One region of the Marinobacterium maritimum genome, then DNA from elsewhere that is predicted to be linked to it. Evidence: predicted binding sites of a transcription regulator. Region 1 holds the regulator's gene; the other holds the start of a gene.
What was found. The regulator FNR, encoded in region 1, switches genes on or off when oxygen is low (the NO sensors DNR and NnrR bind a similar motif). The targets are predictions, from matches to a motif close to TTGATNTANATCAA.
Positions count from the first base shown of each region.

Region 2: ABD013_RS05555 (TraR/DksA family transcriptional regulator) is a predicted target of FNR. The motif match lies at 9,852-9,865, and genes of this name have one in related genera.

Region 1 is NZ_BAAAET010000001.1:702,326-713,613, reverse strand. It holds gene ccoO (cytochrome-c oxidase, cbb3-type subunit II) at 1-373, shown strand, start outside; gene ABD013_RS03175 (cbb3-type cytochrome oxidase subunit 3) at 379-579, shown strand; gene ccoP (cytochrome-c oxidase, cbb3-type subunit III) at 576-1,472, shown strand; gene ccoG (cytochrome c oxidase accessory protein CcoG) at 1,605-3,029, shown strand; gene ABD013_RS03160 (FixH family protein) at 3,102-3,617, shown strand; gene ABD013_RS03155 (heavy metal translocating P-type ATPase) at 3,626-6,079, shown strand; gene ccoS (cbb3-type cytochrome oxidase assembly protein CcoS) at 6,083-6,277, shown strand; gene ABD013_RS03145 (sulfite exporter TauE/SafE family protein) at 6,274-6,957, shown strand; gene hemN (oxygen-independent coproporphyrinogen III oxidase) at 7,028-8,419, shown strand; gene fnr (fumarate/nitrate reduction transcriptional regulator Fnr) at 8,521-9,297, shown strand; partial or broken gene ABD013_RS03130 (adenine phosphoribosyltransferase) at 9,492-10,035, shown strand; gene ABD013_RS03125 (alpha/beta hydrolase) at 10,107-10,985, shown strand; gene ABD013_RS03120 (thioredoxin family protein) at 10,982-11,288, shown strand, end outside.
Region 2 is NZ_BAAAET010000001.1:1,197,181-1,208,468, forward strand. It holds gene ABD013_RS05485 (AI-2E family transporter) at 1-139, opposite strand, end outside; gene ABD013_RS05490 (sulfurtransferase TusA family protein) at 148-426, opposite strand; gene ABD013_RS05495 (M48 family metalloprotease) at 493-1,935, shown strand; gene nadA (quinolinate synthase NadA) at 2,008-3,051, opposite strand; tRNA gene ABD013_RS05505 (tRNA-Lys) at 3,220-3,295, opposite strand; tRNA gene ABD013_RS05510 (tRNA-Lys) at 3,338-3,413, opposite strand; gene queC (7-cyano-7-deazaguanine synthase QueC) at 3,471-4,151, opposite strand; gene ybgF (tol-pal system protein YbgF) at 4,166-4,972, opposite strand; gene pal (peptidoglycan-associated lipoprotein Pal) at 4,980-5,516, opposite strand; gene tolB (Tol-Pal system beta propeller repeat protein TolB) at 5,615-6,913, opposite strand; gene tolA (cell envelope integrity protein TolA) at 6,916-7,824, opposite strand; gene tolR (protein TolR) at 7,833-8,249, opposite strand; gene tolQ (protein TolQ) at 8,259-8,939, opposite strand; gene ybgC (tol-pal system-associated acyl-CoA thioesterase) at 8,939-9,370, opposite strand; gene ABD013_RS05555 (TraR/DksA family transcriptional regulator) at 9,437-9,793, opposite strand; gene ruvB (Holliday junction branch migration DNA helicase RuvB) at 9,908-10,918, opposite strand; gene ruvA (Holliday junction branch migration protein RuvA) at 10,933-11,288, opposite strand, start outside.

The DNA of each region.
Region 1 (11,288 bases):
CGGCCATTACTCAACCGCCAACGAATTCGTTTGGGAGCACCCGTTCCTGTGGGGTTCCAAGCGTACCGGTCCAGACCTGGCCCGTGTTGGCGGCCGTTACTCCGACGACTGGCAGAAAGCTCACCTGTACAACCCGCGTGACGTAGTACCCGAGTCCAAGATGCCGTCCTACCCTTGGCTGTTCGAGAACAAGCTGAGTGGCAAGGACACCGTGGCCAAAATGGAAGCGCTGCGTAACCTGGGCGTACCGTACAGCGATGAACAGATCAGTTCTGCTCGTGAGCAGGTTCAGGGCAAACCGGAGATTGACGCTCTGGTAGCCTACCTGCAGTCACTGGGCAAAACCCACTCTGTTTATACCAACCAGCGGTAATTTTCGTGAGTTACGAGGTTTATGGTCCCTACCTGCCGGTTTTGATGCTGCTCACCTTCATCGGTCTCTTCGCCTGGGTTTTGCTGCCCGGCAACAAGAAGGGCTTCGATGAGGCATCCAACCTCCCCTTCGCTGATGAAGAGAAGTCGGATGATGAACAGCAACAGGGTCAGGAAGGGACCCATAACAGGAGAGACAACAAATGAGTGCTTTCTGGAGCGCATGGGTAACCGTAATTACCCTGGCAGTCATCTTCGGCTGCGCATGGCTACTCTTCGCGACGCGCAAGAGTGAAAAGTTCAAGGAAACGACCGACCAGACCGTTGGTCACGCCTTTGACGGTATTGAAGAGTTCGATAACCCGCTGCCGCAGTGGTGGTTCTACCTGTTCGTAGCTACCGTGATCTTCGGCCTGGGCTACCTGATGCTTTACCCGGGTCTGGGTAACTTCAAGGGCATGCTGGGCTGGACTTCCGCGAACCAGTGGGAAGCCGAAATGCAGCATGCAGAAGAGGTATACCGCCCCGTATTCGCCAAGTATGCAGCCCTCTCCATTGAGGACCTGCAGAAGCCGGAAAACGAAGCCGGCCTGAAAATGGGTCAGCGCATGTTTGCCAATAACTGCTCAGTCTGCCACGGATCTGCAGGTACTGGCGCCATCGGCTTCCCGAACCTGACCGATAATGACTGGCTGTACGGTGGCGAGCCTGCCACCATCAAGCAGACCATCACTAACGGTCGTAACGGCGGCATGCCGGCATGGGGTGATGTACTGGGCGAAGACGGTGTTCGTGACGTCGCCAGCTATGTCCGCACCCTGAGCGGCCAGGAAGCGGTAGCAGGCACTGACGTTGCCAACGGCGAGAAGCAGTTCCAGGCACTGTGTACTGCCTGCCACGGCGCTGACGCCAAAGGCATGCATGCACTGGGCGCCCCGAACCTGACTGACGACGTCTGGCTGTACGGTGGTTCCTTCAAGCAGGTTGCGCATACTATCCGTGCAGGCCGTGCAGGCGTGATGCCGGCTCAGAAAAATCTGCTGTCTGAAGACAAGATCCAGCTCATCGCAGCTTACGTTTACAGCTTGTCCAACAAGTAATGACATTAAGCTGAAGAAAAGGCGGCATGACGCAAGTCATGTCGCCTTTTTTATTGTCGAACTAGTATAATATTCGGCATTCCTAATAGATTGGGAATAGACCTGTCGACGTAATCAGCAGTAGGTACTGGCATGAATCAGATACCGGTAAAAGACGTAACACCTCGCAAGGAAGGCAAAGACCAGGTTGAGTCTTACAACCTCTATGCCAAGCGCGAGCATATCTACGTCAAGTTCTACAAGGGCATATTCAAGAACCTCCGCATCATCTCCGGCTTCCTTATGCTGGCGATGTTCTACGGCGTTTCCTGGATTCAGTATGACGGCCGTCAGGCGGTCCTGTTTGACCTGCCCAACCGTCAATTTCATATCTTCGGCCTGACCTTTTGGCCTCAGGACTTCATGCTGCTGTCATGGCTGCTTATCATTCTCGCATTCACCCTCTTCTTCGTCACCGTCTTTGCCGGGCGCCTCTGGTGTGGTTATTCCTGCCCTCAGTTCGTCTGGACCTGGTTGTTCATGTGGGCGGAGCGCGTCGCTGAAGGCGACCGTAACAAGCGCATGCGCCTCGACAAGCAAGGCATGAGCAAGGAAAAGGCAGTTCGCAAGACGGCCAAACACCTGATCTGGATTCTGATCGCCATTGCGTCAGCCGTTGCCTTTGTCGGCTATTTCTCCCCTATTCGCGAGCTGATTCCCAACATACTGGCGTGGGATCTTGGCCCCTGGGAGACCTGGTGGCTGGCCTTTTTCACCGTCGCCACCTATGGCAACGCCGGCTGGCTGCGCGAGCAGGTCTGCATCTACATGTGCCCCTACGCCCGCTTCCAGAGCGTGATGTTTGACCAGGACACGCTGATCATCTCCTACGACGAAGCTCGTGGTGAACCTCGCGGCAGTCGCAAGAAGAATGCCGACAAGGAACAGGCCGGCCTGGGTGATTGCATCGACTGTCACGCCTGTGTCCACGTCTGTCCTGTTGGCATCGATATCCGCGATGGTCTGCAGTATGAATGTGTTGCCTGTGGCGCCTGTGTGGATGCCTGTGACGACATGATGGATCGCATGGGTTATGCGCGCGGCCTGGTGCGCTACACCACGGAGCACGCACTGAACGGCAACAAAACGAAACTGCTGCGCCCACGCCTGATTGGCTACTTTGTTGCCCTGATGGTCATGTTCGGTGCTTTTGCCTGGGCGATCGCTGATCGTGTCCCCCTGGAAGTAGATGTCATACGTGACCGAGGTCAGCTGTATAACAATACGCCGTCCGGTCAGATCGAAAACATCTACACGCTCAAGATCGCCAACAAGGAACAGGTGGACCACCGCTACACCATCTCGATTTCGGGTCTTGACGGCCTGGAGATGGTGACAGAGCCGAACATCACCATTGCTGCTGGCGAGCTGCTGACCTACCCGGTACGCCTGCAGATCGACCCGGACCAGTTGAAGTCCAACAACTCGACCATCGTATTCAAGGTTGAGGCCCTGGGTGATTCCAGCTTCAGTATTGAAACTGAAAGCCGATTCCTTGGTCCTATACCTCAACGATAGTCCCCGTGAACTTTAATTTAGGTTAGAATGACGGCCGGTTCATCCCGGCCGTCTTTATATGCAAGGAGTGTCATGAACACGCACGTCAATCCCCCTGCTCCCTGGTTCAAACAACCCTGGCTCTGGTTCATTCTGGCTCCACTGATTGCCGTTTTTATCTATTCCAGCTTCTTCATGTACATCGCGGTCACCACCAGCGATGGCGTGGTCAAGGAGGACTACTACAAGGTCGCCCGCGGGATGAACATTGACACATCCAAAGCTGATACTGCACGTACGCTGAGCCTTGACGCGGACCTGCGCCTGGATACCGTGACCGGTGATATCAACCTTCGACTCTCCGGCAACCTGGAGTCCTACCCCGATACACTCCACCTGAACATCATCCACCCGACACACCAGAAATATGATCAGCTGCTGATTCTCCGCGGCGTCGATGGTAAAGGGCTCTACGCCGGTAGCCTTGAGGGGCATATCAGCGGCAAGCGCTACCTGTCCTTGACAGCCGACAATGGCAGCTGGCAGCTGCGTCAGGAAATCCTGCCCCCGTTCAATGAGCAGCTTCGCTACTCCCTGACCCCGCAGTGAGTACAGACATGACCGTTCAGCGGACTCAGGCACTGGCACCGTGCTTCCATTGCGGCCTGCCAGTGCCGCCGGGCACTGATTACACCACTATCATCGATGGTGAAGCCAAATCCATGTGCTGCCCCGGCTGTCAGGCCGTGGCACAGACCATCGTCGATGGTGGCCTTGACGGCTTCTACCGCCACCGCGATACCGCTTCGACCTCTGGCGACACCCGCCTTGCCGCCGAATCACATCTGGCCGATGAACTGGCGCTCTATGATTCCGCCTCGATTCAGGCTGAATTCGTGCGCCATATCAGTCCCGAGCAGGCCGAAGCGACTCTGGTCATTGAAGGCATCACCTGCGCCGCCTGCGTATGGCTGCTTGAACACCACCTGGGCCAGCAGCCCGGCGTTGAACAGTTCAGTGTCAACATGAGCAACCATCGTGCCCGACTGGTTTGGGACCCCAGCCAGACCCGCCTCAGCACCCTGTTCGGTGAAGTGCTGCGCATCGGCTACAAGGCCCATCCGTTCCACCCCAACCGTGAAGAGCAGCTGCTGGAGCAGGAAAACAAGCGCGCCATTCGCCGACTCGGGGTTGCAGGCGTTGGCATGATGCAAGTCATGATGATGGCTATAGCGCTCTATGCCGGCGCACTCCAGGATATGGAAGCCCGCTTCGTCGAGTTCATCCGATGGAGCAGTCTGGTGCTTGCCACCCCGGTAGTGCTGTATTCAGCACGCCCCTTTTTCCTTACCGCGCTGCGAGACCTCCGTACCCGCCACCTGAGCATGGACGTACCGGTTTCCATCGCCATTGGTGGCGCATACCTCGCCAGTGTCTGGGCGACGGTCATGAATACCGGTGAGGTCTATTTCGACTCGGTCACCATGTTCACCTTCTTCCTGCTGATCGGTCGTTATATCGAAATGCAGGCAAGACACCGTACCGGCAAGGCCGGCAACGCCCTGATGGATTTGCTGCCCGCCAGCGCTACCTTGCTGCAGGATGGACTTGAAAAGATGGTGCCGGCCTCTGAACTCAAGCCCGGCGACCTGGTGCTGGTACGTCCGGGCCACACTCTGCCGGCCGACGGTATTATCGTTGAAGGCAGCAGTGCTGTGGATGAATCAGCCCTGACCGGCGAGTATCTGCCGATCAGCAAAACGACTGACGACCCGGTCGTGGGTGGCACCATTAACGTGGAACATCCACTCAAGGTGCGCATTACGGAAGTAGGCGCCAATACTCGCCTGTCCGCCATTGTTGGCTTGCTCGACCGTGCTCATGCGGAAAAGCCGATGACGGCCCGAGTGGCGGACCGTGTTGCGCGCTATTTCGTACTCGCCGTGCTGATCACCTCAGCCACCGTTGCCACGGTCTGGTCCTTTATCTCTCCAGAAGATGCCTTCTGGATTACCCTTTCTGTACTGGTTGTCACCTGCCCCTGCGCACTGGGCCTGGCCACACCGACCGCCCTGACCGCAGCCACCGGCACCCTTCGCCAGCAGGGCCTGCTGATCACACGGGGGCACGTCCTTGAGGGGCTCGCCAGCGCCACCCATGTCATTTTTGACAAGACGGGCACCCTGACCGAGGGTAACCTCAGCATCCAGCAGATGCAGCCGGCACGAGAACTGGGCAGCCTGAACCCCTACTCCATTGCTGCGGCTCTGGAGCAGGCGTCAGAGCACCCGATTGCACGCGCGTTCCAACCTTTCTTCAAGCTTCCCGCCTCAAGCACCCGCGTACAGGTTAATGCCGGCGTCGAAGGCGAGGTCGAGGGCATACAATACCGCATCGGCAAGCCCGCTTATGCCGCTGAACTCTATCAGGGCAGCACGCCTGCTCAACCTGACAGGCAGCGGCAATGGCTGCTGCTGGCTGATCACCAGGGGCCGCTTGCCTGGTTCGCGCTCGACGACCAGACCCGCAAGGATGCGGCCTTCACCCTGTCAGCACTGAAACGACTCGGCCTCGAGGTCGGTATGCTGACCGGCGACGACTCATCGGCAGCCAAACGTGTGGCTGATGAGCTGGGTATCGATACCATCAAGCAGGGCGTTTCGCCGGACCAAAAGCTGGCCTACATCAATCAGCTGCAAGCCTCTGGCGCCAGCGTGGTCATGGTAGGTGACGGTATCAATGACATCCCGGTACTGGCTGGTGCCCGCACATCAATCGCCATGGGCTCCGCCACCGACCTGGCCAAGACCAGCGCCGATGCCGTGCTGATTTCCAGCGAGCTTGAACGCCTTGCACTGGCTCTGCTTGTCGCCCGCAAAACACGCACGGTCATCCGCGAAAACCTGGCCTGGGCGCTAATGTACAACCTCGTCGCTCTGCCTCTGGCCGCCATGGGCTTTATTGCCCCCTACATGGCCGCCGTTGGCATGTCCGCCAGCTCACTGATTGTAGTGGGCAACGCCATGCGGCTGTCACGCTTGCCTCGACTGCGTCGCAAGTCTTCGGAGTAATTTATGGAAATCATCTATCTGCTGATTCCGATCGCCATCATTCTGGTCAGCGTTGCCATCTGGGCATTTTTCTGGAGTGTGAAGCAGGGCCAGTTCGACGATCTCGAATCGCCCGCCCACCGCATTCTGTTCGAGGACGATGATGATCTGATTCCCGACGATGCCCGCCCCGATAAGGATAATCGCAAGGACCCATGACACTGATGGAGCCGAGCCTGATTCTGTCTGCCCTGCTGTTCGGACTGGCCGGCAGCACTCACTGTGTTGGCATGTGCGGCGGTATTGCCGGTGGCGTTGCCATGAGCCGCGGTCCCTCAGAACCCGGCGGACTGGCACTGCTGCTAAGCTTCAATGCCGGACGCATCCTGAGTTACGGGGTCGCAGGCCTGTTGATGGGACTGCTTGGCCACGCCTTGAGCAACAACCCTGAACTGACCCGCTGGCTGCGCACCCTGGCCGCACTGATCATGGTCGTTACCGGGCTGTATATCGCCGGCTGGTGGCAGGGAGCCGCCTACCTGGAGCGTCTGGGTGGTTTCGGCTGGCGCCGCATCCAGCCACTTAGCCGCGCGCTCCTCCCTGCAAACACACTGCCCAAGTCACTGGCACTGGGTGGCCTCTGGGGCTGGCTGCCATGCGGCCTTGTCTACACCACCCTGCTTTGGGCCGGCAGTGTCAGCGCCGAACCGGTCAACAGCGCCGTCCTGATGATGGTCTTCGGGCTCGGCACGCTGCCGGCCATGATGACTACGGCCCTGCTGGCCCGGCAGTTTCGCCAACTGCTGCAGCAGCAAGGGGTACGCCGAGGGGCAGGCCTGCTGGTGATCCTGTTTGGTCTCGCGACGGTACCCTGGCAGCTGTGGCTGCCTCACGCTTGATGCTCATCAACCCGCAATGAGAGCGCAACGCCTATAATGCCTTTTTGATTGTTATCCGAGAGGTGTAGTCGTGCCCCAACAGAGCAATGTCAGCTGGGATCTTGATCTTATTCGCCGTTATGATCTTTCCGGGCCTCGCTATACCTCCTATCCGACCGCCATCCAGTTTGACTCCGGCCTGACCGCCGAACAGCTGATTGCATCCGGTCGAGAGACTGCCGATACAAATGCCCCCTTATCACTGTACGTGCACATCCCTTTCTGCGCACATGTTTGCTATTACTGTGCCTGTAACAAGGTGATAACCCGTAACCGCAAGAAAGCCCAGCCCTATCTGGATACCCTGTACCAGGAGATGGAGCAGCTGTCGCAGTGGTATCGTGCAGACCGCGTCGTCAACCAGCTGCACTGGGGCGGCGGCACCCCCACCTTCATCAGTGACGACCAGATGCGTGAGCTGATGCAGGCACTGCGTAGAAACTTCAATCTGCGTGATGATGACCTGGGCGACTATTCGATCGAAATTGACCCGCGCGAAGCCGGCCATGACACCCTGGGCGTGCTACGCGACATCGGCTTCAATCGTATCAGTCTGGGCGTTCAGGACGTCAATCCTGTGGTTCAGGAAGCCGTCAACCGGGTACAGCCGACCGAACAGACCCTTGCGGTACTGGAGCGCTCACGCGCGCTGGGCTTCAAGTCGATCAACATGGACCTGATCTACGGTCTGCCACACCAGAACGAACAGAGCTTTGCCGACACCCTCGAGACAGTGATCGCCATGAGCCCTGACCGACTGTCAGTGTTCAACTATGCCCACCTGCCGGACCGCTTCCGCTCACAGAAACACATCCGTGCTGAAGACCTGCCCTCCGCGGAAGAAAAACTTGCCATCCTGCAGAACAGCATCAATCGACTGCTGGATGCCGGTTACGTCTATATCGGCATGGACCACTTCGCCAAACCGGACGACGAGCTGGCTATCGCCCAGGCGGAAGGCAAGCTGCACCGCAACTTCCAGGGCTACACCACCCACTCCGATTGCGACCTGGTTGCCATGGGCGTGTCGGCAATCAGCCAGATCGGCAACGTCTACTACCAGAACGAGCATGATATCGCGGCCTACAGCCAGGCCGTGACCCAGCAGCAGCATGCCGTGAAGCGCGGCGTTCAGCTTAATACTGACGACCATATCCGCCGCGCAGTGATCACCGCGCTTATCTGCCAGTTCGAACTGGACAAGCGAAGCATTGCTGAGCGTTTTGCCATCGACTTTGACCAGTACTTTGCCGAGGAGCAGGACGAACTGCGTCAATTTGATGCCGATGGCCTGATTGAACTGCAGCCAGAGTCAATTCGAGTCACCCCGGCAGGCCGGCTTTTGATCCGCCGTATCTGCATGGCGTTTGATTCTTATATACCCAAAAAGCAACACTCTCAGAACTTTTCACGCATCATCTAAAGTCGAGGCCCGGTTCCCGGGCCTTTCGCTTCACCCTCGGGGGTAAATGTTACATAATGCGCCGATAGCCATCGTGTGACTAACCAACAAAGGATGCCCTCATGGCCGACTGCAAAAATCAAGGAAAGCTTCACAGCCTGTCTCAGGTGCATTGTAAAACCTGCAGCCTGAGCACGCTTTGCCTGCCGGTCTCACTTGACCTGACAGACATTGATCGTCTGGATGACATTATCGAAAAAAGTCGACCTCTGAAGAAGGGTGAGCACCTGTTCCACCAGGGTGAACCGTTCAGCTCCGTCTATGCCATCCGTGCCGGCACCATCAAGAGCTACACGCTGACCAATGAAGGCGAGGAACAGATCACCGGTTTCTACTTCCCAGGCGAACTGGTTGGGCTTAGCGGCTTTGATGCTGAAAACTACCCGATGTCCGCCAAGGTCCTCGAAACCACAACGGTATGCGAGATTCCTTTTGAGCGCCTGGATGAACTGTCAGGCCAGATGCCTGAACTGCGTCGCCAGATGCTGCGCAGCATGAGCAAGGAACTGCGTGACGACCAGCAGATGATGTTGCTGCTGTCGAAGAAAAATGCCGAACAGCGCGTCGCCACCTTCCTGTTGAAACTGTCTCAGCGCTTCAAGACACGTGGCTACTCAGCGTCAAACTTCCGCCTGTCCATGTCTCGCAACGAGATTGGCAACTATCTTGGTCTGGCCGTGGAAACCGTCAGCCGAATTTTCACACGATTCCAGAAGATGGAGTTGATGCGCGTTGATGGCAAGGAAGTAGAGCTGACCAACCTGGATGAGATGTATCGCCTCTCCGGCGAATCACGCAACGACGAATGCGCTACGCAGCAGGAACATAAAACGTCCTGAGCGTTGAGGGCACCTCTTCTTGATCACCTATGGCCCCCTGTAGAATAAAAAAAGACGTAGCTTCAATGAAGCTACGTCCCAAGTTGCACAATGAAGTAGCCATCTCAATGTGTAACCCAACCCCTGCATTACACCTTTATTCCGTCACTGCGGCATTGAGTTATATCAATTGAGTGCCAACTGGGAGTTACCGCATGTCCTACGATGAGTTCTATGTCAAATCCGTCATCCGTTCGCTGCAGGACTGGCCGGAACCCGGGGTCGTGTTCCGCGATGTTACACCGATCTTCAAGGATCCTAAGGCGATGCGCATGGTGTCGGATGCGTTTATTCAGCGCTATATTGACTCGGACATCACTCATATCGCCTGCATCGATGCCCGTGGCTTCCTGTTCGGCGCCATCATGGCCTACCAGCTCAACCTGCCGCTGGTGCTGGTCCGCAAGAAAGGCAAACTGCCCGGCGAAACCATCCATCAGGAATACACCCTGGAATATGGCACTTCTGCAGTAGAAATGCAGACCGATGCCGTTACCAGCGGCGACCGCGTGCTGCTGTTTGATGATCTGATCGCCACCGGCGGCACTCTGCTCGCGGCCTGCACCCTGGTGAAGAAGCTTGGCGCTGAAGTCGTTGAAGCAGCTGCTGCTGATCGATCTGCCCGATCTTCAGGGTTCAACCCGTATCCAGGAACTGGGCATCCCGGTCTATTCCCTGCTCGCCTTCGAAGGCCTTTGAGGCGATGCGCAACTTGCCAATGCTCTTTAATTACCTATATTCATAAAAATATAATTAAAAGGCTATTGAACATGTTGCGCTCGCTGCTGACCTGCCTGCTCCTGCTTGTACTGCCCGCCTTCGCTCAGGGTGCTACCGTTACCTCGCAATTGAACGGCATAACCCTGAATGCCGAGTTCAAGCAGGGCGAGGGGACTCCCGATACCACCGTGCTGATCACTCATGGCACCCTTGCCCACAACGGCATGGAATTGGTTGTTGCCCTGCAGGACGCTCTTGTCGAAGCCGGACTCAACAGCCTCGCAATCAATCTCAGCCTGGGCATCGACAATCGGACAGGCGCCTATCCCTGTAGTACACCACACACTCACCGCCACCAGGATGCCATTGACGAGATCGGCCACTGGGTCGAATGGCTAGACCAACACGGACAGAATCAGATCCTGTTACTGGGACACTCCCGCGGCGGCAACCAGACGGCCTGGTACGTGGACTCAGCCCGCGCTCTGCCCACAGCCGTCCGGGCGCAGGTGCTGCTGGCCCCCATGACCTGGAATGTCAGTCGCGAAGCGGAGCACTACAAGTCGCGCTACGGCCACTCGCTGGAGAGGGTTCTTGAGCAGGCACGGCAGACCACACAGTCCCTGCTGCAACCCGTCGACATGCTCTATTGCACCCAGACGGCGGCCTCACCCAGCAGCCTGTTGAGTTATTACGCTGACGACTCTCGCCTGCACACGCCCAACCTGCTCAAGACAACACGCCTGCCCACGCTGGTGATCGCAGGATCCAGTGATACGACCGCTCCGGATCTGATTACCGCCATGGCGGCCGTCGATAACACTCAGGTACAGCTACATGTTCTTGACGGTGCCGATCACTTCTTCCGGGATCTGTACACCTACGATGTCGTTGACCTGATAGTGACCCTTTTGGAGTCTACCCCTTGAGATTTCTTGCCCCCCTGTTACTCATCCTGTTCAGCCTGCCATCGAAAGCGTCTGACGGCCTGACTTTCTTTACCGGCTTTGACGTACTCAGGGACACTCAAGCTGAGGCCCAGGTGCTGATCCTGCTCTTCTCGCAGCCTGAATGCGGCTACTGTGACCAGGTACGTGATGGCTTCCTGTTGCCGCTGCAACAACAGCAACGCCCCGAGCTGGTCATTCGTGAACTGAAAGTTCCCGGCTTTGAGGATGTCCGCAATCGCGATAACCAGGTGATGACACCCAGGGCCTTTGCCCAGAGTTATG
Region 2 (11,288 bases), 490 kb from region 1:
TGACACTGGCAATCACCGGCGCCAGCGGCTGACCCAACATCCAGATAGCCGCCAGGGCACCACCCAGCAGAAGAAACAGGAACAGTGCTTCTTCATCGGAGAAATAACGGTCGATCCATTTGCTGAAGATTTTGCGCATATTACACCTCAGGCGTCCTTGCCACGCCGAATCCAATAGATGAAATGCTGATCGTCACTGAACGTATGCAACAACTCATGGTCTGACACCTCGGTGTAGGCCGGAAAATCACGCACCGAACCAGCATCGGTCGCAATTACCTTCAGTACCTGCCCCGGTGACAACTGATGCAGTGCCAACTTGGCTTTTAGTAAGGGCATGGGGCAACTTAATCCGCTGGCATCAAGTTCCTGATCATGTTCTGGAGGTCTCATCACTACGATTCCTGCGATACACTGGCCACACATTCGAATGGCAAGCACTATATCATTAAACCCAGGCCAGAATAATTCGGAAGGCAATCAGTAATGCTCATGCGCAACACTATTTTCAGCAGCCTGCTCTTCTCCCTGCTGCTTATTGCAATCCCCAGCCGCGCCGAAGATCCCTTTAACCTGCCACTGCTTAATGATGGCACATCTTCCATTGTCAGCCTGGAATCTGAGTACCGGCTGGGCCGGAACTGGGCCCGGATACTGCGTGGACAAGCCCCCATGCTTGAGGACCCGATTACCTATCAGTATCTTGAAGACCTGCTGTGGCGTCTGCTGCCGCACAGCCAGGTTCAGGACCGCCGACTTGAACTCTTCCTGCTTGCCAACCCCAGCTTCAACGCCTTCGCGGTCCCCGGCGGCGTGATTGGCGTACACGGAGGCCTGATTCTTGCTGCGGAAAGCGAAGGAGAGCTGGCATCGGTCATTGCCCATGAACTGGCCCACCTCAGCCAACGCCATTTTGCTCAGCGCCTCGAGGAAGAACGCCGCAATCGCCCTCTGATGCTTGCAGGCATACTGGCCGGCATCCTGGTTGCCGCAGCCGACACAGAAGGTGGCGTGGCCGTGATGTCCTCAACGATGGGGGCTTCAGCGCAGAATCAGCTCGCTTTCAGCCGACGTAACGAGCAGGAAGCCGACCGGGTCGGCATGCAGACACTGGTATCAGCCAATTTCGACCCACATACCATGCCCCAGATGTTTAGCCGCTTGCAGCGCAATTATCAGTTTTACGGTCAACGGCCACCTGAGTTTCTACTCACCCACCCGGTGACCGAATCACGCATAGCCGACTCGCTGAACCGTGCCAGCCAACTGCCTGACGTGCGCGAGAAATCCAACAGTACCGAATTCTCGCTGATCAAAGCACGCATGGATGTCCAGTTTGCAAAATCTCCAGTCGCATCACTCGAGCATTTTCGCAACAGCCTCAGCCGCAACACCAGTGCTTACAGTCGCTACGGACTGATGCTAGCTGCCATTGCCAACCAGGATTTCGAACTCGCTGAGCAGACTCGCGCACAAATGCCTGTCGAACTGCGCCAGCACCCCTACGTTGAATACAGCCGCATTGAAGGTTTATTACAGCAAGAAAACTACACTAAAGCGCTGGAACTGACACGCCAATTGCTCGCACTCTACCCTGATAGCAGGCCAGTACGCTCCCTTAACGCCCGCGTACTGCGCAGCAATGAGCAATTATCCGCTTCACTCCGCGAATACAAATCTCTGGCCCGAGATTACCCCAACGATACTCAAATCTGGTTCCAACTGGCCGAGACCGAAGGGCTTGCCGGTAACACACTCGGCGTACATGAGGCACGCATCGAGTACTTCATGCTGACAGCACAAATAGACTTGGCACTCAAACAGATCACCTATGCCCGCCGCGGCAAGGGACTGACAGCATCCGATATCGCCAGACTGGACCAACGTGAGCAGGAAGCGCGCGCGCTACGCCAGGAGATGAAAGAGCAGTTCTAGGTTACCAAGCAGACACAAAAAAGCCCGCTCGATCGAAATGATCTGCGGGCTTTTTATTGCATCACGAGATGCTTAATCTGCCGAGAAGTCCAGCATCCGCTGCAGCGGCTTGAGCGCACGCTCCCTGAGATCATCATCAACCAGGATCTCGTCGGTGCCGTTTTCGAGTGCGGCCAAGATATTATCCAGGCCGTTCATCGCCATCCACGGACAGTGAGCACAGCTGCGACAGGTTGCACCCGAGCCGCCCGTCGGCGCCTCCAGAAAACGCTTGCCAGGGGCCGCCTGCTGCATCTTGTAGAAAATACCGCGGTCGGTTGCAACAATAAAGGTTTCATTCGGCAGGTCGTGAGCGGCCTTGATCAACTGACTGGTAGAACCCACAGCATCAGCGATCTGCACCACAGCATCCGGTGACTCGGGGTGCACCAGCACCGCCGCATCGGGATAAACCTGCTTGAGATCCAGAATCCCCTTGGCCTTGAACTCCTCATGGACGATACAGCTTCCGTCCCAGAGAATCATATCGGCACCGGTTTCCTTACGGACATATTCACCCAGATGCTTATCCGGAGCCCAGATGATTTTCTTGCCCTGATCAACCAGGTGCTCGACCACTTTCAACGCAATACTGGATGTGACCACCCAGTCCGCGCGTGCTTTCACGGCAGCCGAGGTATTGGCATAGACCACCACCTCGTGATCAGGATACTGATCGCAGAAAGCTGCAAACTCATCCGCCGGGCAGCCGATATCAAGTGAGCAGGTCGCTTCCAGCGTCGGCATCAGGATGCGCTTTTCCGGGTTCAGAATCTTGGCCGTTTCACCCATAAATCGAACACCCGCAACGATCAGAGTAGACGCAGGGTGACGAGAGCCAAAACGTGCCATTTCGAGGGAGTCTGCTACACAGCCACCGGTTTCATCCGCCAACTGCTGAATCAGGTCATCGGTGTAATAGTGCGCGACGAGACAGGCATCCTTCTCGACCAGCAGTCGACGGATCTTCTCCTTGTACTCTTCGATTTCAGCAGACCCCATCTGTGATGGCAGGTGCTCCTGCGCAAAGTGCTCCTGTACCAGGATGCGATCATCGATATCTTGCTTACTCAACATAGTTCTGGTTCTTATCTTCCCGCGGATTAATGCCATTGAGGGCATTGAGGGCAAAAATAATGGGGCGTGGATTATACCATAGTTGCACCACAGTTAATGCATCGAATCGGGCTTTCACTCGATTTCGAGCGAAGCTATACCATTAACTGTAACAGAAAAGCGGGAAAATGGTGGGTCGTATAGGATTCGAACCTATGACCAATTGGTTAAAAGCCAACTGCTCTACCAACTGAGCTAACGACCCACATAAGAACCAGGCAGACAGCCTGATTTATCGAAGGGTAGATGGTGGGTCGTATAGGATTCGAACCTATGACCAATTGGTTAAAAGCCAACTGCTCTACCAACTGAGCTAACGACCCGATGGGCTGCGCATTCTACGCGAATTCAGGCAGATGGCAAGCCCCTTTTGAATTTTTTTACACGTAACGCGTTGGATCAGCCACACCTGCATCCACAAAGCCCTTGGCACGCAGTCGACAGCTATCGCAACGCCCACAGGCCCGACCGTCTTCATCCGCCTGATAACAGGATACGGTCAGCGCGTAATCAATCCCCAGCTTTGTTCCCTCAGCGATGATGTCGGCCTTGGTCAAATGCATCAGCGGCGTTTCGATATGAATAGGGTCACCATTAACACCGCGTCGCGTCGCCAAATTAGCCATGGTCTCAAAGGCCGCAATGAATTCCGGACGGCAATCGGGATAGCCGGAGTAATCCACCGCATTAACGCCGATAAAAATTGCATCAGCATCCAACACTTCAGCCCACCCCAGCGCCAGCGACAAAAACACCGTATTTCGGGCCGGCACATAGGTCACGGGAACGCCTTCGGTTTCGCCTTCCGGCACCTCTATATTGGTATCGGTCAGCGCGGAACCACCAAAGTCTTCCAGGTGCAGACGCAGCACTCGATGATCGGCAACGCCAATCTGTTCAGCGATCGCCCGGGCAGCATTCAGCTCAGTCAAGGAACGCTGCCCATAATCAAAACTGAGCACATAACAGTCATACCCCTGATCCTTGGCCATGGCCAAGGCCGTGGCGGAATCCAGACCACCCGATAGCAGCACGACCGCTCGTTTTACATCTTGTTTCATCAATCCCATCTTTGTTACGGCTTCAGATAACCACGTGCAAGATCTGCCGCAGGCGCCTGCGGATATTCCTGCACCACTTGTTGCATCAACTGTCGTGCCTTGGCTGCGTTACCAGAACGCCCTGACAAGACACCCAACTTATACAGTGCGTCGGCCGCCTTGCCATGCTGAGCGTACTGCTCGACGACACGAGCAAAAGCAGCTTCGGAATCAGCTGTATTTTGCTGGGCCAGATACACTTCTCCCAGCCAGTACCAGGCATTAGGTTGCAAAGCACTATCGGGGTATTGGTTGATAAAGCCCTTAAGCTCTGCCTCGGCAGCACCGAAGTTTCGCGCCCTGACCTTGGCAAAGGCGGCTTCATATACCTGCTGCTCCCCAGCCCCCTGCTCCGCGTCTTCCGTGGACGCCTGATCAACAGGCGCAACCTGTGACTGTGCAGCTTCAGCAGCAGCTTGAGTATCGGCAGCAACGCTGTCAGCGCCCCCCACTACCGCTGTTCCAGCACCCTGTGGCAGCTGCTGGAACAGCAGGCTGATCCGCTTATCCATGTCGCGGTAGCGATCTCGCTGATGACGCTCCAACTGATCGAGACGATACTGCTGCTGCTCGATCACGCCTCGCAGAGCCCGCACCTCATCCTGCAATTGCTGCAGCATGAAGAACATCTCATTTTGCGCTGACATTGCCCGCGGTTGAGACGAAGACACGCCCCCCGCCCCAACCTCGGAAACTTCCACCACTGTCACTGGCGCTGCCTGCACGGAAAGCGCAGACAACGCCAATGCCGAAAACAGCAGTCGACGACAACCCTTCATCATAACCCGATTACTTGCTCAGGTATTTCAGCTCGACACGACGATTCTGTGACCAAGAGGTAGCGTCATGACCCAGCACGGCCGGCTTTTCTTCACCGTAGCTGACCGTTTCCACCTGATTGGCAGATGCGCCGTTGACCACCAGCAGGCGTTCCACGGATTGCGCACGACGCTCGCCCAGCGCAATGTTGTATTCACGTGTTCCACGTTCGTCAGCATGGCCTTCCAGACGCACTGATGCAGACGGATTCTGCGCCAGGTAGCGAGCATGCGCTTCCAGATCGGCAAAACCTTCCTGGCGCACAACGGACTGGTCGAAATCGAAGTAGAAGACGGTACGCAGCTGTTTCAGGTCTTCTGCAGTAACAACCGCACCACTGCTGAGGCTGCCACCAGCACTACCATAGCTGCTCGCACCGCCAGCCTGATCACTCGCTCCCATTCCGGCTGAACCTGCGTCAGTTGTGGTGCTGGTTGTACTACAGCCGGCTGCCCAGATCATGGCAGCAGAAATGATCACGGATTTGGTCAGGTTACCTGCCTGCATGTTGTTTCCCCTGTATTAATGCTTGAAACCAAGTTTGAATTATAGAAATAGAGTAAGCACAGATTTTGACGTCACTGTACTAAATACCTGTTACCACTTCAGCGAAGATAGGGTGACCACGCAGGCTCACGCACATCGCCGCTGACCGCCGGCATCCTGAACTGCACACGCCCATCCAGTGACACAGCCGAAAGCACCCCGCGCGTCCCTTCCTGCGTAGCATAGATCACCACACTTCCGTTCGGTGCAATACTGGGTGATTCCACCATACCGGAACGGGTGAGTACATCGAGACGGTCGGTTTTCAGATCCTGCACTGCAATATCAAAGCCGTTGCCGCCACCACTGCTGCGATGCACCATTGCGAGGAAACGCCCATCCTGCGTCAGGCGCCCACGCGCATTATAGTTCCCCTCGAACGTCAGGCGCTCCAGCTTGCGACTGCTCAGCTCCAGACGGTAGATCTGTGGCTGTCCGCCACGATCAGAGGTGAAGATCAGTGACTGGCCATCCGGCGACCAGCTCGGCTCGGTATCGATGCCATAGTGGCGCGTAATCCGTTGCAGCTGACGACTCTGCAGATCCAGCACATAGACCTCCGGGTTGCCATCACGCGACAGCACCAGCGCCAGCCGAGTACCATCCGGCGACCAGGCCGGCGCACCGTTAAGACCCGGGAAGGACTGGATGCGCTCACGACGACCGGTCGCCAGGTATTGAACATAGATAGCCGGCTTGCCTGTTTCGAAGGACACATAAGCCAGCTTGGAACCATCCATTGACCACACCGGCGACAGAATCGGCTCTGACGACTCCAGAATAGTACGCGCCCGCGCACCATCCCAGTCCGCCAGCTGCAACCTGAAACGCTGCTTCTGAGCTGCAAGTTGCTCCGCTGTCACATAGACAATCCGAGTCGAGAAAGCCCCCTTGAGCCCGGTCAAACGCTCAAACAGACGGTCCGCGATGAAGTGCGCTCCATCCCGAAGATTATCGCGGCCAGTAGTCACCTGCTCACTCAGCAATGACTGCTCACGGAGCACATCGTAGAGCTCAAAACGCACACTGATTTCATCCGCACCTACCGGTACCGCACGACCAATCACCACATAGTCCATCTTGGCAATGCGCCAGTCACGGAAATAGAGCTCAGACTGCTGCACCGGGAAGCCCAGCATGTTCTCGCGTGCCATTGGCTGAAAAAAGCCGCTGCGCTGCAAATCCTGCTGCACAATGGCCGCCACATCTTCATTCAAGGCTCTGCCGGTCTCATTGCCAAAAGGCACGACAGCAATTGCGGTTGGAGCTTCTACCCCCTGGGTCACTTCAACCACAAGCTCGGCCCTGGCCATGACAGACACCAGCATCAACACCAGCGTCATGAATACGCGCTTCATTCTCACCACCTAAGTCCCTCCGGCCTGAATTTAACCAACAACTTGCGTAAACGACGCTCGAACAGAATCGGATCGATCTCAGCCACACGCGGGAAACGCTGTACCCGATATACTGCCTGAATTGCTGAGTTATCAAAGGCAGCATTACCGCTACTGGTATCGATATAGGCTTGATCAACCTCGCCGCTGGGCAAAAAATGGATCGCTACAACCGCCTCCATGCCATTACGTGCCGTACTCGGAATCCGCCAGCTGCTTTGCAGCATCGCCTGAATATACGACTGAATGTCACCGATCACGGCTTGAGAAGTCTGTCTGGCAGCAGCCTCACGCGCTTGCTGCTCACGCTGCAACGCTTGCTGCAGCTCGGCTTCAGCCTGCCGCTGCTGTCGCTTGCGCTCAACCTCTGCTTTCGCTGCCGCATCCGCCTTGCGTTTGGCCTCTGCCGCTTGCTGACGTGCCAGTTCTTCAGCCTTGCGTTTGCGCTCCGCGGCTTCTGCCTTACGCTTTGCCGCCTGTTCAGCCTGGCGCTTCTGCTCAGCAGCTCGCTGCCTGGCCAACTCCTGCTGACGCTTACGCTCAGCATCCTGCTGCGCCTTGCGCTTGGCATCCGCTTCAGCCTGACGCTTGGCCAGCTCCTGGCGACGCTTCTCGGCAGCTGCCTGCTCCTGACGCTTGCGCTCAGCCTGTCGGGCCTGCTCGGCCTGCCGCGCCTTTTCTTCCGCAACGCGCGCCTGCTCCGCTTCACGCTTGGCCAAGGCGGTCAGGTCGATCATCTGAGCCTCGATATGCCTGGGTACCTGACGCCGAGGCTCGGCATGATCAATCCAGTGGGTACCCAGCAACACCAGCACTCCGGCATGCACTCCCAGCGCCAGCAGAAACGGAACGATATAGCTTCTGATCTCCACAGGCTATCCTATTCCGTCACCAGTCCGACACTGCTGGCACCCACCTGCTGCAACAGAACCATCAGCTGCACGACCTGGTCATAACTGGCAGCCTTATCTCCTCTTACCAGCAACAGCTTCTCGGGAGCCGAGGCCAAAATCTTGCCCACCCGCTCAGCGACCTCATCACGGCTGATGGCGTCTTTCTCGTCACCACCTACGTTGATGTAGTACAGCCCGTCAGCATCGACGGTCAGGATAACCGGCTCTTCATTCTGGTCTTCAACCGGCTCGGCCGCCGCCTGAGGCAACTCAACATTGACCCCCTGTGTCAGCATGGGCGCTGTCACCATGAAGATCACCAGCAGCACCAGAGTTACATCAATGTAGGGCACCACATTGATGTCTGAATTCAGCTTGCGTTTCTTGCGCTCTTTACGAATCATTGCTCAGCCTCAGGCAGCGCGATGTACGCGGCGATAGAGGATGCTGGAGAACTCATCGGCAAAGGTATCGTAGGCATTCAGCAAGCCCTCTGCCTGAGCCGAGAAACGGTTGAACGCAATAACAGCCGGGATAGCGGCGAATAGACCGATAGCTGTTGCCACCAGGGCTTCAGAAATACCTGGCGCAACCGATGCCAGCGTCGCCTGATGCACATTGGCCAAGCCACGGAAGGCGTTCATGATGCCCCAAACGGTACCAAAAAGGCCCACGTAGGGGCTGGTAGAGCCAACCGTAGCCAAAAACGGCAGATGACGCTCCAGGCGCTCCTCTTCACGCGCCATGGCAACACGCATGGCACGCTGAACACCGTTCATTACCATTTCGGGGTCACTGCCCGTTTTCTGAGTCAGGCGCGTATACTCCTGCAGACCGGCACGAAAGATATTTTCGGCGCCGCTGTTGGCATTGGGCGTCTGGCTCACTTCTCTGAACAGCTCGCCAAGATCGACACCTGACCAGAAACGGTCTTCAAACTGACGCAACGAGCGGCGAGCCTTGCGCATCACCTGGTTGCGCTGAAAAATCATCACCCATGAAAGGAAGGAAGCCAGCATTAACAGCAGCATTACCAGTTGCACGACCAGGCTCGCATTCAACACGAGACTCCAGATTGACAGCTTGTCTTCCATTATTTCTCCTCAGGGGTAAGCTGTTGAACAGAACTTGACATCAGTTGCTCCAACATCTCTGCCGGCCAGCGTCGCGGTTTGAGCCGAGATGCCGACACACAGGCGACTGCTACTTTAGCCTGACAAAGCAGAACAGAATCTGAAGCACGGGTAATTTTTTGCAGAAAGTTCACGCGCGCGCCGGATGCTCGTTCGACGACCACACTGACAAGAAGTTCATCATCGAGTTGCGCAGGTTGCAAATAGCGCCCATCCACATGCGTAACCACGAAAAGCACATCTTCACGTGTCAGCTGCTGTTGGGAATAGCCAAAATGACGCAGTAACTCGGTACGAGCCCGCTCCATGAACTTGAGATAATTGACGTAGTAGACGATACCGCCCAGGTCGGTATCTTCGATATAAACGCGTATCGGCCACTGAAATGGCATGCCGGCAACCCGATCAGGTTTGAGATTGGCACAAACAATAACAGCAGCCGGTTTTAAAACAAAGCCTCAGCCATGGCAGCTCAGGCAGGAATCCACCAGCGGGTCGGCGCGCAACCGATTCAACTCAATCGCCTCACCACATTTACTGCAGCGACCAAAGCGCCCACGATTAATACGCTCCAACGCCTGATTGCAGGCCGCAATTGACTCCAGATGGTGCCGCATATGATCAAGATTGAGCCTGCGAGCCACTTCAAGGACAGCCTGTCGATCAGATTGACCACTCGACTGGCGCTTAAGCAGGTGCCGGACATGCTCAATCTCGTTCAGCTCATCGGCAAGCTCTTCATGCAGCGCCGCCAGCAGTTCATGCAAGGCTTCCGCCATATGCTCCAGCTCGTCGTGACTCAGTACTGCTGCCATTGCTCAGGCCTCCGTTTGATGGATGCCTTCATAGTAGTGCGAGATCGCTGGTTAATAGTTGATCTCAATCATCTGCTCTTCGCACACATCTCGATGAATGCTCATCGGTTGATATTAATCAGCCCTTTCGATGCCAAAGTGAACATAGGCATGGTCTGTCACAATTCGGCCACGCGGTGTACGCATAATAAAGCCCTGCTGAATCAGGTAGGGCTCGAGCACATCTTCAATAGTGTCGCGCTCCTCGCTGATTGCAGCCGCCAAGCTGTCGATACCGACAGGACCTCCGCCGAATTTCTCGATCATTGCCAATAACAGGCGGCGGTCCATATGATCGAAACCACGCTCATCCACATTAAGCATATTCAATGCCAGATCTGCTATCGGCTTGCTGATACAACCATCCCCTTTTACTTCGGCAAAATCACGTGCACGGCGCAACAGGCGATTGGCAATACGAGGGGTACCACGAGACCGCTGAGCAATTTCTCGCGCGCCATCCTGATCAACTTCAGTACCCGACAACTGCCCTGAACGCATTACGATGCCGGTCAGATCTTCAACCGAATAGTATTCCAGCCGCTGCACAATGCCGAAGCGATCACGTAGTGGCGAAGTCAGCAAACCAGCCCGCGTAGTCGCACCTACCAGCGTGAACGGAGGCAGATCCAGCTTGATCGAGCGAGCAGCCGGACCTTCACCAATCATGATATCCAGCTGATAGTCCTCCATCGCAGGATAAAGCACTTCTTCCACATTGGGACTGAGCCGGTGAATCTCATCGATGAACAGCACATCCCCCGGCTCAAGATTGGTCAGTAACGCCGCCAGATCACCGGCCTTTTCCAGCACCGGTCCGGACGTGGTCTTTATCTGGGAGCCCATCTCGTGCGCGATGATATTGGCTAGTGTGGTTTTACCCAGCCCCGGAGGGCCGAAAATAAGCGTATGATCCAGCGCTTCCTCGCGACGACGTGCGGCATCGATGAAAATTTCCATCTGCTCACGCACGGCGGGCTGTCCTTCATAATCGGCCAGCAGCTTGGGACGAATCGCCCGGTCATGAACCTCTTCCGTGGGCGCAGCTGTCAGCGGAGTGATAAAACGGTCTGCTTCGATCTTCATGCCTTACCTTTCACTCAGCCGGTTACCATGGTTTTCAGCGCCTGGCGAATCAGCTCTTCGGTCACAGCCGCATCCCCCACCACCTTGGCCGCCTGCTCAATGGCCCGTGTTGCCTGTTGTGGCTTGTAACCCAGCGCAACCAGCGCGCTCTCCGCCTCAGCACGACAGTCCGTACTAGCCACCTCGGCCACCGGCAGATTGCCAGAACTCAATTCCAGCTCGGTCAGCGTCGGCAGTTGCAACAGGCTCAATCGATCTTTCATCTCAACAATCAGACGTTCCGCTGTTTTCTTGCCCACACCAGGAACACGCACCAGCGCCGTACTGTCTTCATTGTGTACGCTACGGATAAACTCTTCGGAACTGATGC